2 regions of the Lysinibacillus sp. NPDC056232 genome follow, and region 2 is predicted to be linked to the other one. Evidence: predicted binding sites of a transcription regulator. Region 2 holds the regulator's gene; the other holds the start of a gene.
What was found. Region 2 encodes Rex, which represses fermentation and respiration genes when NADH is low (regulators of the CRP and FNR family bind a similar motif). Its sites were predicted from a motif close to TTGTGAAATATTTCACAA; they were not measured.

Region 1: a site for Rex is predicted at 1,596-1,613, ahead of ACFCYJ_RS25380 (cytochrome ubiquinol oxidase subunit I). Genes of this name have one in related genera too.

Annotation. Positions count from the first base shown of each region.
Region 1 covers NZ_JBHJTF010000058.1:429-7,767, forward strand. The annotation lists gene ACFCYJ_RS25370 (thioredoxin family protein) at 1-433, shown strand, start outside; gene ACFCYJ_RS25375 (diacylglycerol kinase) at 556-1,470, shown strand; gene ACFCYJ_RS25380 (cytochrome ubiquinol oxidase subunit I) at 1,864-3,210, shown strand; gene ACFCYJ_RS25385 (cytochrome d ubiquinol oxidase subunit II) at 3,207-4,232, shown strand; gene cydS (cytochrome bd oxidase small subunit CydS family protein) at 4,246-4,368, shown strand; gene rlmD (23S rRNA (uracil(1939)-C(5))-methyltransferase RlmD) at 4,690-6,063, shown strand; gene ACFCYJ_RS25400 (hypothetical protein) at 6,063-6,251, shown strand; gene ACFCYJ_RS25405 (tRNA dihydrouridine synthase) at 6,760-7,339, shown strand, end outside.
Region 2 covers NZ_JBHJTF010000026.1:67,907-75,245, reverse strand. The annotation lists gene ACFCYJ_RS18240 (hypothetical protein) at 1-120, opposite strand, end outside; gene ACFCYJ_RS18235 (ABC transporter ATP-binding protein) at 765-2,708, opposite strand; gene ACFCYJ_RS18230 (redox-sensing transcriptional repressor Rex) at 2,935-3,567, shown strand; gene ACFCYJ_RS18225 (twin-arginine translocase TatA/TatE family subunit) at 3,957-4,142, shown strand; gene tatC (twin-arginine translocase subunit TatC) at 4,160-4,981, shown strand; gene ACFCYJ_RS18215 (CPBP family intramembrane glutamic endopeptidase) at 5,075-5,839, opposite strand; gene groES (co-chaperone GroES) at 6,012-6,296, shown strand; gene groL (chaperonin GroEL) at 6,446-7,339, shown strand, end outside.

The DNA.
Region 1 (7,339 bases), on a different contig from region 2:
TATCGAACTACTGAAGAACAATCAATCGAAAATTTTAACAATTACTGAGGACTGGTGCGGGGACGCAATGTTAAACAATCCAATCATTCGCCGAGTTGCAGAGGCAGCAGGATTAGACATGCGCGCAGTACTACGCGATGCTGATACAGATTTGATTGATCGTTATTTAACAAATGGTGGCCGTGCAATTCCGGTTTATATTTTATTAGATGAAGCTGGACAGGTTGTTGGAAAATGGGGACCACGTGCACCAGAATTACAGGAACTAGTAGTAAGTAAACGAGCTACTTTACCTGATAAAGAAGATCCAGCATTTGAAAATGCACAAAAAGCGCTATATGCAGAAATTCGTGAAGAGAATATAACGAATAAATCATATTGGACATTTGTTTACGAGGATTTTAAAAAGCAAGTAACTGCTGCATTGCAATAATTGTAAATCACAAGCGCATGTCAGGAGAATGAGGACATGCCTTGCTTTAGAAGTTCAATGCAACATTTAAAAGTAGAATTTCGTTGAAAGAAATAGAATCTTATGAAGCGAGAAGGTATGTTATGAAACGAGCAAGAATCATTTATAATCCTACATCTGGGCGTGAAGTGTTTAAAAAGCATCTACCAGAAGTATTGGCAAAATTAGAGGTAGCAGGCTATGAGACATCATGTCACGCAACAACTTGTGAAGGCGATGCAACCATTGCTGCAAAAAATGCAGTAGAACGTGGCTTTGATATAATCATTGCAGTTGGTGGAGATGGCACATTAAATGAAGTTGTTTCAGGTGTCAGTCCATTTGAGAACCGACCGAAAGTGGGTCTAATTCCGATGGGCACAACAAATGACTTTGCTCGTGCTGTGCAGATTCCTCGAAATATTGAAGCTGCAGTTGACATTATTATTAAAGGTGAATCGTTGCCGGTTGATGTTGGTTTATTAAATGGGGAACGCTATTTCATCAATATTGCCGCTGGTGGGCGTATTACAGAGTTAACGTATGAAGTGCCAAGTAAAATGAAAACAATGCTAGGACAGCTTGCTTATTACTTAAAAGCAGTAGAAATGATTCCATCGATCAAAGCTTCCCACATGCGTATCGAATATGATGGTGAAGTGTTTGATGGAGATGCCATGATGTTTTTATGTGGCTTAACAAATTCAGTAGGTGGCTTTGAAAAGCTTGCACCTGACGCAAGTATTAATGATGGCTACTTTACGCTATTAGTATTGAAAAAAGTAAGCCTGCCTGAATTTATTCAGCTTGCTGCGATGGCTTTAAGGGGCGAGCATTTGAATGATGATCGTGTAATTTATAAAAAGGCAAGTGTCGTCAAAGTATCTACTGAAGATGAAATTCATTTAAACTTGGATGGTGAATATGGTGGGGACGCGCCTGCAACATTTGAAAACTTAAAGCGCCATATTGAAATTTTTGCTCCACTAGCAGATATTCGTGAAGAAGACCGTATATAACGAACATTAAAACAGGGCTCTCTTCAATTTAGGAGAGGGCCTTGTTAGAGCTTGCTCAATTGAATTTCTGGGATATTAATGGTTTAAACACCATATATATGAATATTACATTCCTTTAATTGGTATTGTGAATGAATTAAGAAAAATGTTTGGCAAATGTGCGTATATTACTTGAACAAAATTTGAAACCTTTATAATAGGCCGAAATTCCGGTCCATTATAAAGGTTTTTTTCGTTGCAATAGTGGAAAATGGGGGTAGAGATAAGGGAAAGGAAGTGTTGCCTTTGTATAAGTCACAGGAAAGAAAGCTCATTTGGCTAAGCTTTGGTGTTGGAATTATCATGCTACTTTCCATACTTGGAAGAATATTTGGAGGTTAGGGGGGCAATGAAATGGTGAATGAATCAGCAGTCTTTTGGAGTAGAGCATTAACGGAGCTAACCTTATCGTTCCATATTATTTATGCAACGATTGGTGTGGGTGTCCCATTAATGATTATGATTGCGCAATGGACTGGGTATAAAAAGAATGATGAGCACTATATTTTAATGGCAAGACGTTGGGCACGAGGTTTTGTCATTACAGTTGCAGTCGGAGTTGTAACAGGGACAGCAATTGGCTTACAGTTGTCTTTACTATGGCCGAATTTTATGCAGCTTGCCGGCCAAACAATTGCATTACCACTTTTTATGGAAACGTTTGCATTTTTCTTTGAAGCCATCTTCCTAGGCATCTACTTATATACTTGGGATCGCTTCGATAGTCAGAAAAAGCATATGCTACTATTAATTCCGGTTGCTGTCGGTGCATCGATGTCAGCTGTGTTTATAACAATTGTCAATGCGTTTATGAATGCGCCACAAGGATTTGACATTGTGGACGGCCAGCTTGTGAATATTCAACCTTTTTTAGCCATGTTTAATCCAGCGATGCCGACAAAGGTAGCGCATGTTCTCGTTACAGCCTACATGACGTCCGCATTTGTGTTAGCATCTATTGCAGGATACCGTCTACTTAGAGGTTCTAAGCATGTATACCATAAAAAATCCTTATACCTACTTATGAAGATTGGTCTGATTTTCTCCATTGCATCAGCGATTATTGGAGACTTTTCAGGTAAATATTTAGCCGAATATCAGCCAGAAAAACTAGCTGCAGCTGAGTGGCATTTTGAAACGGGAGATAAAGCTTCTCTTATCCTATTTGGTGTATTAAATGATGAAGAAGTAAAATATGCTATTAAAGTACCTTATGCTTTGAGCGTTTTAGCACATAATAATCCAAATGCAGAGGTAATTGGCTTAGATCAATTTGCTGAAGAAGATCGACCACCACTATATATCCATTACCTCTTTGATCTCATGGTGTTTATCGGTATGTTCATGGCATTGGTTTCATTGGTTTATGTATGCGGGAAAGCACGTGATTGGCAGTTTATTCATAGACGTTGGTTTAGATGGATTGTTGTTGCAGGTGGACCACTTTCCATTATTGCGATTGAAGCAGGATGGTGGCTTGCCGAAGTGGGACGACAGCCTTGGATCTTATACGGATTAATGCGAACACCAGAAGGGGCCACAACGAGTGACCATGTGGATTTAATGATGCTATTGTTTACCGGCGTATATGCCGTATTAGCAGTAGGCAGTATGGTGGTTTTAATTCGTATGTTCAAAAAGAATCCAATTGAGCGAGAAATAGAAGATCGCCATGCTGATAAAGGCGGTGACATCTTATGACATTAGAGATTTTAGGTATTTCAGTTTTATGGATTTTCCTATTTGGTTATGTCATTGTAGCTTCAATCGATTTTGGTGCAGGCTTTTTTAATGCCTACAGCCTACTCATCGGAAAAAATCATATTTTAACGAATATTATTAAGCGTTATTTATCACCTGTTTGGGAAGTAACCAATGTCTTTTTAGTATTCTTCTTTGTGGGGATTGTTGGATTTTTCCCACAAACAGCTTTCTATTATGGAACGATTTTACTTGTCCCAGTTAGTATTTCGCTAGTGCTCCTTGCAATACGAGGCTCCTACTATGCGTTTGAATCATATGGCGCACGTGGGCATATCGGTTACACGTTGACGTATGGTGTAGCAGGCTTACTCATTCCAGCCTCACTCTCTGTTGTATTCGCGATTGCTGCTGGTGGCTATGTTGATATTGTTGACGGGCAACCTGTCTTGAATTATTGGACGTTGTATACGAGCCCATTTGCTTGGAGTATTGTCGTGTTGAGCATTGCAGCTGTACTTTATATTTCAGCCGTGTTTTTAACTTGGTATGCTCATAAAGCAAAGGATCGAGAAGCCACAAATTTAATGAGAAGATACGCACTTGCTTGGGCGATACCATTAATGGTGAGTGCGCTCGGCATTATGTACGAAATGAAATTCATTAATCCTGAAAGTTACAATAATATGGTTAATTTATGGTGGATGTTTGCCATTTCAGCAGTGTTATTTATTGTTACTGTAATATTGATATGGATGAGGAAAAATTATGGTCTTGCGGTTAGTTTATTGATTGCCCAATTTGCAGTGGCATTCTTCGCATACGGAATCGCTCAATATCCATATTTACTGTATCCGTATTTAACAATTTACGATAGCTTTACAAGTACACAAATGGCGATTGCACTCGTCATTGCGTTTATTTTAGGACTATGTCTACTGATTCCATCACTGTTCTTGTTGTTGAAATTATTCCTCTTTAACAAAAAATATGTGACAGGAAAAGAAGACAATCACGCATAGGAGGGATACAACTATGGCAAGTTTTTTGATTTTTTATGCACCATTTATAGTCGTCATCCTAGGTGTAGTCGCAGCTTTCTGGTGGGCACCTAGAGATTACCATACAGTAAGGAAAGAGGAGAAGAGTCGCGAATAGCGGCTCTTTTTTCTACTCGTGTAAAGGCGATCCGTTTGGGGTGAGAGTGGAGCACATCCTTGGCATACCTGAGCAGTTTGAGAGGAGAGCGGACCACATTCTTGTCTTACCCGAGCAGTTTGGGGAGAGAGCGGATCACATTGTCAGCATACCCGAGCAGTTTGGGGAGAGAGCGGATTACATTCTCGGCATACCCAATCAGTTGGTGGCCAGAGCTGATCTCACTTTCTCAATACATCTGAGCCGTTAATATGAAGCCTTGTTCTTTTTTCATCCGCCACAACATGCTACAATAAAGAGATTGAAATGGAGGATGTACGAATGTCAGCACCCGTGAAAAAAAATGACCGACTAACAGTTTATATAGAAGATTTAACACATGATGGCAATGGCGTCGCAAAGGTCGATGGCTATCCATTATTTATCCAAGGTGCACTTCCTAATGAAACGGCGGAAGTACATGTTGTAAAAACGTTAAAAAATTACGGCTTCGCGAAGGTTGCAGAAATTCTCAAGCCATCGCCAGATCGTGTAGATGCACCTTGTGAATATTTCAAGCAATGTGGCGGCTGCCAATTACAACACCTGTCTTATGAAGGACAGTTAAAATGGAAAGAAAACATGGTGCGTAATGTCATGCAGCGCATTGGTAAAATTGATGCGCCTGTCCTACCTGTGAAGGGTATGGAAGAGCCTTGGCATTACCGTAATAAAGCACAAATACCTTTCTCCTCAAATGAAGCAGGACAAGCAATTGCTGGCTTCTACAAAACGAAGTCTCATAGCATTGTGGATATGGAGCGTTGCTTAATTCAGACTGGGGAAGCGGACGCTATTCTTGCGGGTTTGAAAAAGGAACTAGCGGCAATCGGTGTCCGACCATACAACGAGCTATCGCATGAGGGAATGCTGCGCCACGTAGTTATTCGTAAAGCACGAGCAACTGGTGAAGTTATGGTTGTTGTCGTAACTAAAAAGAAAAAATTCCCGCAAAAAGAAGCGGCTGTTGCGACAATCCAGAAGCTTGTCCCGAATGTAACATCAATTATGCAAAACGTTAACAGCGACAAAACGAACGTTATTTTCGGTGATGAAACCGTGAATCTATGGGGCGAGGACGTTATTATTGATACAATTGGCGATGTTCGCTTTGAAATTTCAGCCCGTTCATTTTATCAAGTAAACCCTGAGCAAACGGAAGTCCTATACAAACAAGCATTAGACTACGCTGACTTACAAGGTGATGAACGAGTTATTGATGCTTACTGTGGTATAGGCACAATTTCATTATTCCTTGCACAACAAGCAAAGGCTGTTATGGGTGTTGAAATTGTACCGCAAGCGATTGAAGATGCAAAACGCAATGCAGAATTAAATGGTTTCACTAATACGTATTTTGAGGCAGGTCCAGCAGAGGAAGTTATTCCACGTTGGTATAAGGAAGGCAAAGAAGCGGATGTTTTAGTAGTCGACCCACCACGCAAAGGCTGCGATGAGGCGCTTCTAAAGACGATTTTAGAGCAACGTCCAAAGCGTGTTGTTTATGTGTCTTGTAATCCAGCTACACTAGCACGTGACCTTCGAATTTTGGAGGATGGGGGCTATCAAACACAGGAGATTCAACCTGTAGATATGTTCCCGCATTCGACGCATGTGGAGGTTGTTACGGAACTAACTCTAAAGGAGCGATCATAATGGACGCAGCAAAAAAATGGCTCTCTATCCCGAAAGATATCAGAGAAATGCTCGTGAAAAACGTATTTTGTGGTAATTGTGGTGTAACGGCAATTGTGAAGTACACGATACAAGAGGGAGAATATGCCCCTGTATTAAAGGGGGAATGCAAGACTTGTGGTAGGAATGTTGCTCGGGTGATTGATTAGTAAATGATAGAACTCTGAAAGGGTGGAGTGAATATTCCATCCTTTTTGTGTAAGTATGGAAGGGTTTTTAGTTGAATCATATGCTTGAATAGAAGAGGTTACTTTTGATATAGATGAAAATTAAAAATTATACACCTCATAATTGGTATCAGAACATTATAATAGGCAGTTCAAGAACGTGGGTTTGATTCAAAGGGGTTATAATTCGATTACTTTATGATAAATTAACCGTTATCTCGGATTGCTTTTTTATGTTTTTGGAATAAAGTGTCCACTATTTGGGGTTCAGTTCAAAAATCTATACCATTTGCTTTTTGTTTATAAACATACCATTCAGGACCGATTTTCGTTAAAATAAACATTGTCGATTTTCAGAAATTATAAATGTATTTGTGTTTGATAATCAGTTCGAGCATGATATAAGTGTAAAAGAAGCGGAACATTTGGCTTTATATTGTTTGACCGAGAGTTTAAAGTTGTATCCATATTGAGAGGAATTGAGTTTGAAATGATAGATAATTTTTGGCGTGATTTACCACGACCATTTTTTGTACTTGCACCAATGGAAGATGTGACAGATGTTGTTTTTCGTCGCGTAGTAAGTGAAGCAGGTCGACCGGATGTATTTTTTACAGAGTTTACAAACTCGGATAGCTATTGTCATCCAGAGGGCATGAAAAGTGTGCGTGGCCGTTTGATTTTCACAGAAGATGAACAGCCAATGGTGGCACATATTTGGGGAGATAATCCCGAATATTTCCGTCAAATGAGTATTGGCATGGCAGAGCTAGGATTTAAAGGCATCGATATTAATATGGGCTGCCCTGTACCGAATGTGGCATCGAGAGGGAAAGGTAGTGGTCTTATTTTGCGTCCAGATGTTGCGGCAGAACTTATTCAAGCAGCAAAAGCGGGCGGACTGCCAGTCAGCGTGAAAACACGACTTGGCTATCACGATGTCAGTGAGTCGGAAGAGTGGCTAACGCATATTTTCAAACAGGATATTGCGAACCTTTCTATTCATTTACGTACAAGAAAGGAAATGAGCCAAGTAGATGCGCATTGGGAGCTAATTCCGGAAATCAAAA
Region 2 (7,339 bases):
CTGTTGCCGCTGACGCTTTGCTTTCGCGCAGATAAAACCCTTATGCTGTCGCTTCGCTTTCGCACAGACAAAACACGTTGCTGCCGCTGCGTTAGCACTACGCTTTCGCGCAAAAAACATTTGTTGGCCTAAAGCCTCCGGCGGATGTCACGGAATCGGAAAGGAGTTAATAACGGCTAACTGACCTGCGTCGGTGCTGTTGCTGTCGCTTTGCTTTCGCACAAAAAACATCTGCAGGCCTAAGCACGCCGATTCTGGACGCAATTATACTGAGGCATAATTGATTATAGAAAAAGAGGCATTTTAGATTGAATTCTAAAATACCTCTTTTTTGCTTTTATGAAAAAATTGTTGAGAAAACAGTGTATATAAGAAGATTTAAATCTAATTAGTTGACAAATTTTTCAGAAAATTATCCACAGGCAGGACGGAAATTAAAGAGCGAACATCCGTACTTATGCACAAAATGTTGATAACTTGTGTATAACTTGTGATTATTCAATATATAGTAGCCTGTTTTGCACAGAATGATGTGAATAAAATATTTTTGAATTGTGGACAATGTGGAAAAGTCTGTTGATATGTTGGTATTACTAGATTTATAGTGTGTATAAAGTTGTGGGCATTTTTTGTCGAAAAATAGCACTTGACCAATATATATGAGAAATTAAGGCGAGTAAAGTAAAAAGCCATGTGACACGGCACATGGCTTTACAAGACGCCTACCTTAAAATTGGCAAAAGAAAGAAGCTCGGTAGGGGATGTTATAAAGTAATATTTTCAAGTTCTTCACTTAGCTCCAGCCATTCCATTTCAAACAACTCGTACTGTTCCTTAGAAGTGGATAATTCATCCTGGAGCTGTGTAATTTTTTCGTGGTCTGTGAAAATCTCAGGATCGCAAAGAGCTTCCTCTAAGCGAGCTATTTCAAGATTTACTTGCTGCATTTTCCCTTCTAGTTCCTCAAGCGCGCGTCTAATTTGACGTTCTCGTTTTTTAGCCTCTTTATCAATTTTAGAGGTAGAGATCTTCTCAGATACATCAGCTTGTACTTGCAGTTGAGCAGCAGCCTTCATTTGGGCAATTTCTAGTAGCTCTTGTTTCTTCTCAAGATAATAATCATAGTCACCTAAGTACTCAAAGGAACCATCACCAGACAGTTCGATTACTTTAGTAGCGATTCGATTGATGAAATATCGGTCATGCGATACGAATAAGAGCGTTCCAGGATAATCGATCAGTGCATTTTCCAGTATCTCTTTACTATCTAAGTCTAAGTGATTGGTAGGCTCATCGAGAATTAAGAAATTTGCCTTTTGCATCATTAACTTAGCTAATGCAAGTCTAGCCTTTTCTCCACCAGATAAAGACGACACGATTTTATCTACATCAACTCCACTGAATAAGAAACGGCCTAGCACTGTGCGGATATCTTTTTCATTCATTAAAGGCCATTCATCCCATAGCTCTTTTAGAACACTTTTATTACTCGATAGTTTTGCCTGTTCTTGATCATAATAACTAATTTGAACATTTGTACCATGGCGAATCTCTCCAGAGAGTGGTAGCAAATCTTTGACAATGGTTTTTAATAAAGTTGATTTACCAACACCATTTGGTCCAACAAGTGCAATGCGATCTTCTCGGAAAGTGCGTAGCGTGATGCCGTTTGATATTTTCTTATCATCATAACCTATCGTTAAGTCATCGATAGATAATACATCGTTACCACTTTGACGTTCAATTGTAAAACCGAAGCTTGCAGACTTTTCATCACCTTCAGGAGAGTCCATCCATTCTGTTCGTTCGAGCATTTTACGACGACTTTGTGCCATTTTAGTAGTAGAAGCACGAGCAATATTTTTTTGAATAAATTCCTCAAGTTTGGCCTTTTCATCTTGCTGTCGCTCATAAAGCTTCAAATCACGCTCATAATTTTTCGCTTTTTCATCTAAATAGGCACTATAATTGCCTGTATATTTTGTGACGCGATGACGAGATACTTCGTAGACAATGGAAACAACCTGGTCTAAGAAGTAGCGGTCATGGGAAACAATTAGAATAGCCCCTTCATAGCCCTTTAAATATGATTCCAACCAAGAGAGGGTTTCAATATCTAAATGGTTAGTAGGTTCATCAAGGATTAATAGGTCAGGTTTACTTAAAAGAAGCTTAGCAAGTGCTAACCGAGTTCGTTGTCCACCTGACAGTGAGCTAATTGACTTTTGGTAATCCTCAGGGTAAAACTGCATGCCATGAAGCACAGAACGTGTATCAGATTCATATTGATAGCCACCCGCATCCTTAAAAGTATGCTGTAAATGATCGTATTCAGACATTATTTTTGCATATAAAGTAGGATTTTCATAAACAACTGGGTCGGCCATTTGTTGTTCTAATGATCGTAGTGTTTGTTCTTGGGCGATAAGTGGCTCAAAAATTGTCATCATTTCATCCCAAATCGACAATGTTGAGTTTAAACCAGCATGTTGCTCTAGGTATCCAATTTGTATACCTTTCGGGATAATAATATCGCCAGAGTCATATGACATTTGACCAGCAATTATTTTAAGTAAAGTGGATTTGCCAGCACCGTTACGACCTACTAATGCAACGCGGTCGCGATGTTGAACTTCTAATTTTACGCCACTTAAAATTTCATCTGCAAGGAAGGATTTATATAGTTGATTGACCTGTAAAACAATCATTCTTGACACCTCAATTCTTCCTTAGTGTAATGGATGAGCGATTGGCTTGCAATGTCGATGCTTTACTTATTCCAAGCTGTCATGTAAGATTGAAACGATTTCCCTTTATTTAGTGGTGTAAAAGCGCTATTAACTAAAGGAAAATCCTCCAGTGAAATATTATAAACTTAGAAATATAAAGCATGTATCATAAATAGAGCTTGATACATTTTAAGGAGGAAAAAGTTTGAAACAAGAATTAAAAATTCCGCAAGCCACTACGAAAAGACTTCCTCTTTACTATCGTTTTATCCAAAACTTTGCACAGGAAGGCATGGAACGCATTTCTTCGAAGGAACTAAGTGAAGCGATGAAAATTGATTCTGCAACTATTCGCCGAGATTTTTCTTATTTTGGTGCTCTTGGGAAAAAGGGATATGGCTATGATGTGCAGCATCTCTTACAGTTTTTTAGCCAAACGCTCGATCAACATGAAGCGACAAAAGTAGCGTTAATTGGTGTAGGGAATTTAGGTAGTGCTTTATTAAAATACAATTTCCAAAAAAATCATAATACTCACATCGTTGTGGCATTTGATTCAAAGGCCCCAAAAGAAGGGAAAATGATTAGCAATATTCCTGTTTTTCACCCTGACTTATTGGAAGAAAAGTATGCAGAATATGGAGCGGAGCTTGCAATTTTAACTGTTTCACCACGCTCTGCACAGAAAATGGCTGATAGATTAGCAGCGATGAACGCAAAAGGAATTTTGAACTTTACGCCAGAGCGTATTACTGTACCAGATAAAATGCAACTTTTAACAATTGATTTGTCGGTAGAATTGCAGGCACTCATTTATTTAATTCGTAATCAGGAATAGTGATAATTGTACATAATTTAACTTCTTTCAGCGGGTGTCGAAACACCCGCTGAAAGAAGTTAAAGCCTCCGGCGGATGTCACGGAAATCGGAAAGGAGTTAATAAAGGATGTTAGCCTAAAATCATCGCATTCATGTGATAACGGCTAACTGACCTGCGTCGGTGCCGCTGCCGCTACGCTTTCGCGCAAAAAACATCTGCAGGCCTAAGCACAAAACCGATTCCGGACGCAATTATGCCGAGGCATAATTGATAGTATAGCTCTCACAGTTTCTGTAAAATAAATATGAAGTAAAATGTGAGAGTGACTAAAAACTTTCACATATAATTAGTTAGCAAAATGGCGAATTATGCGTTAAAATGATGGATATAAAGAGGAGGTGGCTTTAATGGGTGGGATAGGTCCTATGAGCCTCATTATTATCGGAATTGTCGCATTACTAATTTTTGGTCCTAAGAAGTTACCAGAGCTTGGTAAAGCATTTGGTTCAACATTACGTGAATTTAAAAATGCTACTAAAGGTTTAGCCGACGATGATGATGATGACAAGAAAAAGAAAGAATTAGATAAGTAAGTTAGGATGTTTGAGGAATGAATCCAAAAGATCTAACTGTCATTGAACATATAGAAGAATTAAGAAAACGGCTTTTCATTGTTGCCGTTTTCTTTGTTCTCGCTATGGCTGGCGGCTTCTTTGTGGCAAAGCCGCTTGTTAAATACCTTCAAATTACTGGAGAGTCTTACAATATAACACTTCATGCATTTGATGTAGTAACACCACTTGCAATTTATATCCAAGTCGTTTTTTTAATAGCATTTATTCTATCTTCGCCGGTATTGATGTACCAATTGTGGGCTTTTATTAGTCCAGGATTAAGGGACGTAGAACGAAAAGCAACTTTAAGCTATATACCGTATTCATTTTTATTATTTTTAGCAGGGTTGTCCTTTTCATATTTTTTACTATTCCCTTATGTCATAAAGTTTATGATGAATTTATCAAATGAATTGGAAATTCAGCAAACGATTGGCATACATGAATATTTTACGTTTTTATTTAAGCTTACAATTCCGTTTGGTTTCCTTTTCCAATTACCGATTGTAGTCCTGTTCTTTTCGCGTATTGGGATTTTATCTCCTGAGTTACTAATTCGTATTCGTAAGTACTCATACTTTGGTTTATTTGTATGTGCTGCTTTAATCGCACCGCCTGAATTAGCTTCGCACTTAATGGTTTCAGTACCGTTGTTTGTTCTTTATGAAATTAGCATTATGATTTCTCGTATTGGCTATAAGAAATACTTAAAATCAGAGGAAATGCGGATGAAGGAAGAACAAGAAGCTGAGCAAAAACGCCAGATTGAAGATGCGCTTGAACAGCAGAGACGTCAAATCGAAGAATTGAATCAATAATAATAGAAGCTCGATGCTAATTAATAGCATCGAGCTTTTTCGTCAGCTTAACTTTAAATAAAAATCAGTGGGAAGAAAAACTCCCACTGATTTTTATTGCATTTTTTCTAGTTCTTGAAGAAACTTTTGCAATGGTTCTGCATACACTTGTACAAGTGTCACAAAACCATTCAGCATGACGTGAGCGATAATAGACGTCCAAATGCGTTTCGTTTTGTGATATAAGAAGGCAAAAATCAATCCACAAATTGTATAAAGTAAGATATGTGTGAAGTCGTTATGAATAAGTGCAAAGAAAATGGCGCTTACTATAGCGGCTACCCAGAAATTAGTTGTTTGGACAAGCGATCCAAAAATCACACGGCGGAAGACGAACTCTTCTAATATTGGCCCAAATACGACAATCGCTAATATCGCAATAGGAGCACCTTTTGCAATATCTACAATATCAGCTGTGTTTTGCGATCCTCCTTGGATGCCGAATATAGCCATTTCGATAGCTGCACCAATCATTTGACCAATGAAAACTAAGAAGAAACCAATAATACCCCACATAATTGATAGCGGTATCGTTTCTTTCTTTCCTTGATAAATATCCCAAAATGTTTTATCGCGAGATGTTATGATTAAGCTTACAATTAACGCAATGGCAAAGCTAAGAGCGATATACCAGCCTTGCGTAAGTGGAGCAGCTTGCTCACTAGGTAAACCTGTTGTACTCATAACAAGCTTGTGAAACGGTTTTGCCAGCCATCTACCTGATAGTTGCATGAGGATATAGATCAGTAAAACATAAAGGGCTGTTTTTTTATGTTTATTTATTTTTTGAGAATTGGTCACAGTCAAAATCCTTTCCATTCAATATGCTACCTTTCTATTGTAGAGGAATATGGAAAGAAAACAAAATTTTTCGAAGTTCTGACTTGCAAAAAAAAGTTTGTTTGATTATCATAATAATTGAGTTAGCACTCGGATAGGTAGAGTGCTAATGAACTTAAACTTATATTTAATTAATAGGAGGTTGTTTCACTTGTTAAGACCACTAGGAGATCGTATTGTTATCGAACTAATCGAGGTAGAAGAAAAATCTGCATTCGGTATTGTGCTGCCAGACTCTGCAAAAGAAAAGCCACAAGAAGGTAAAGTTGTAGCAGTTGGGACAGGTCGTATATTAGAGACCGGACAACGTGTAGAACTTGACGTTAAAGTAGACGACCGCATTATTTTCTCTAAATACTCTGGTACAGAAGTTAAATATGAAGGTAATGAATACCTAATTTTACGTGAAAGCGATATTCTCGCAATTATTGAATAGGTTCATATTTTTTTAGTTTATTAAAGTGAATGCCTTTAGTGATTGTCACAGTTAATTAAATGAATTGGTGACAATGACAGTATGGCGAAATTTCTATAAATATATTGATGAAGCTTAACGAATATTCCATTTCAGGAGGGTAAATTCAAATGGCAAAAGATATTAAATTCTCAGAAGAAGCTCGTTCATTAATGCTACAAGGTGTAGATAAATTAGCAAATGCAGTAAAAATTACTCTAGGGCCAAAAGGTCGTAACGTAGTTTTAGAAAAAAAATTCGGTTCACCACTTATTACAAATGATGGTGTAACAATTGCAAAAGAAATCGAGCTAGAAAATCCATACGAAAACATGGGTGCGAAATTAGTAGCAGAAGTTGCTTCTAAAACAAACGAAATCGCTGGTGACGGTACAACAACTGCAACAGTATTAGCGCAAGCAATTATTCGTGAAGGCTTGAAAAACGTAACAGCTGGTGCAAATCCTGTAGGCATTCGTAAGGGGATCGACAAAGCAGTTGCAGCAGCCCTTACAGAATTACACGCTATTTCTCGCCCAGTAAGCAACAAAGAGGAAATCGCTCAGGTTGCGGCTATCTCGGCTGCAGATGATGAAGTAGGTCAATTAATTGCAGAAGCAATGGAACGTGTGGGTAACGATGGTGTTATTACAATTGAAGAATCTAAAGGCTTCACAACTGAGCTTGATGTAGTTGAAGGTATGCAATTCGACCGTGGTTATGCATCACACTACATGGTAACAGATACAGATAAAATGGAAGCGGTATTAGATAACCCATACATTTTAATTACTGATAAAAAAATTACAAACATTCAAGAAGTATTACCATTATTAGAACAAGTGGTACAACAAGGTCGTCCACTATTAATCATCGCTGAAGATGTTGAAGGTGAAGCGCTTGCAACACTTGTAGTGAACAAACTTCGTGGTACATTCAATGCTGTAGCGGTTAAAGCTCCAGGATTTGGTGACCGTCGTAAAGCAATGCTTGAAGATATCGCAATTTTATCAGGTGGTCAAGTA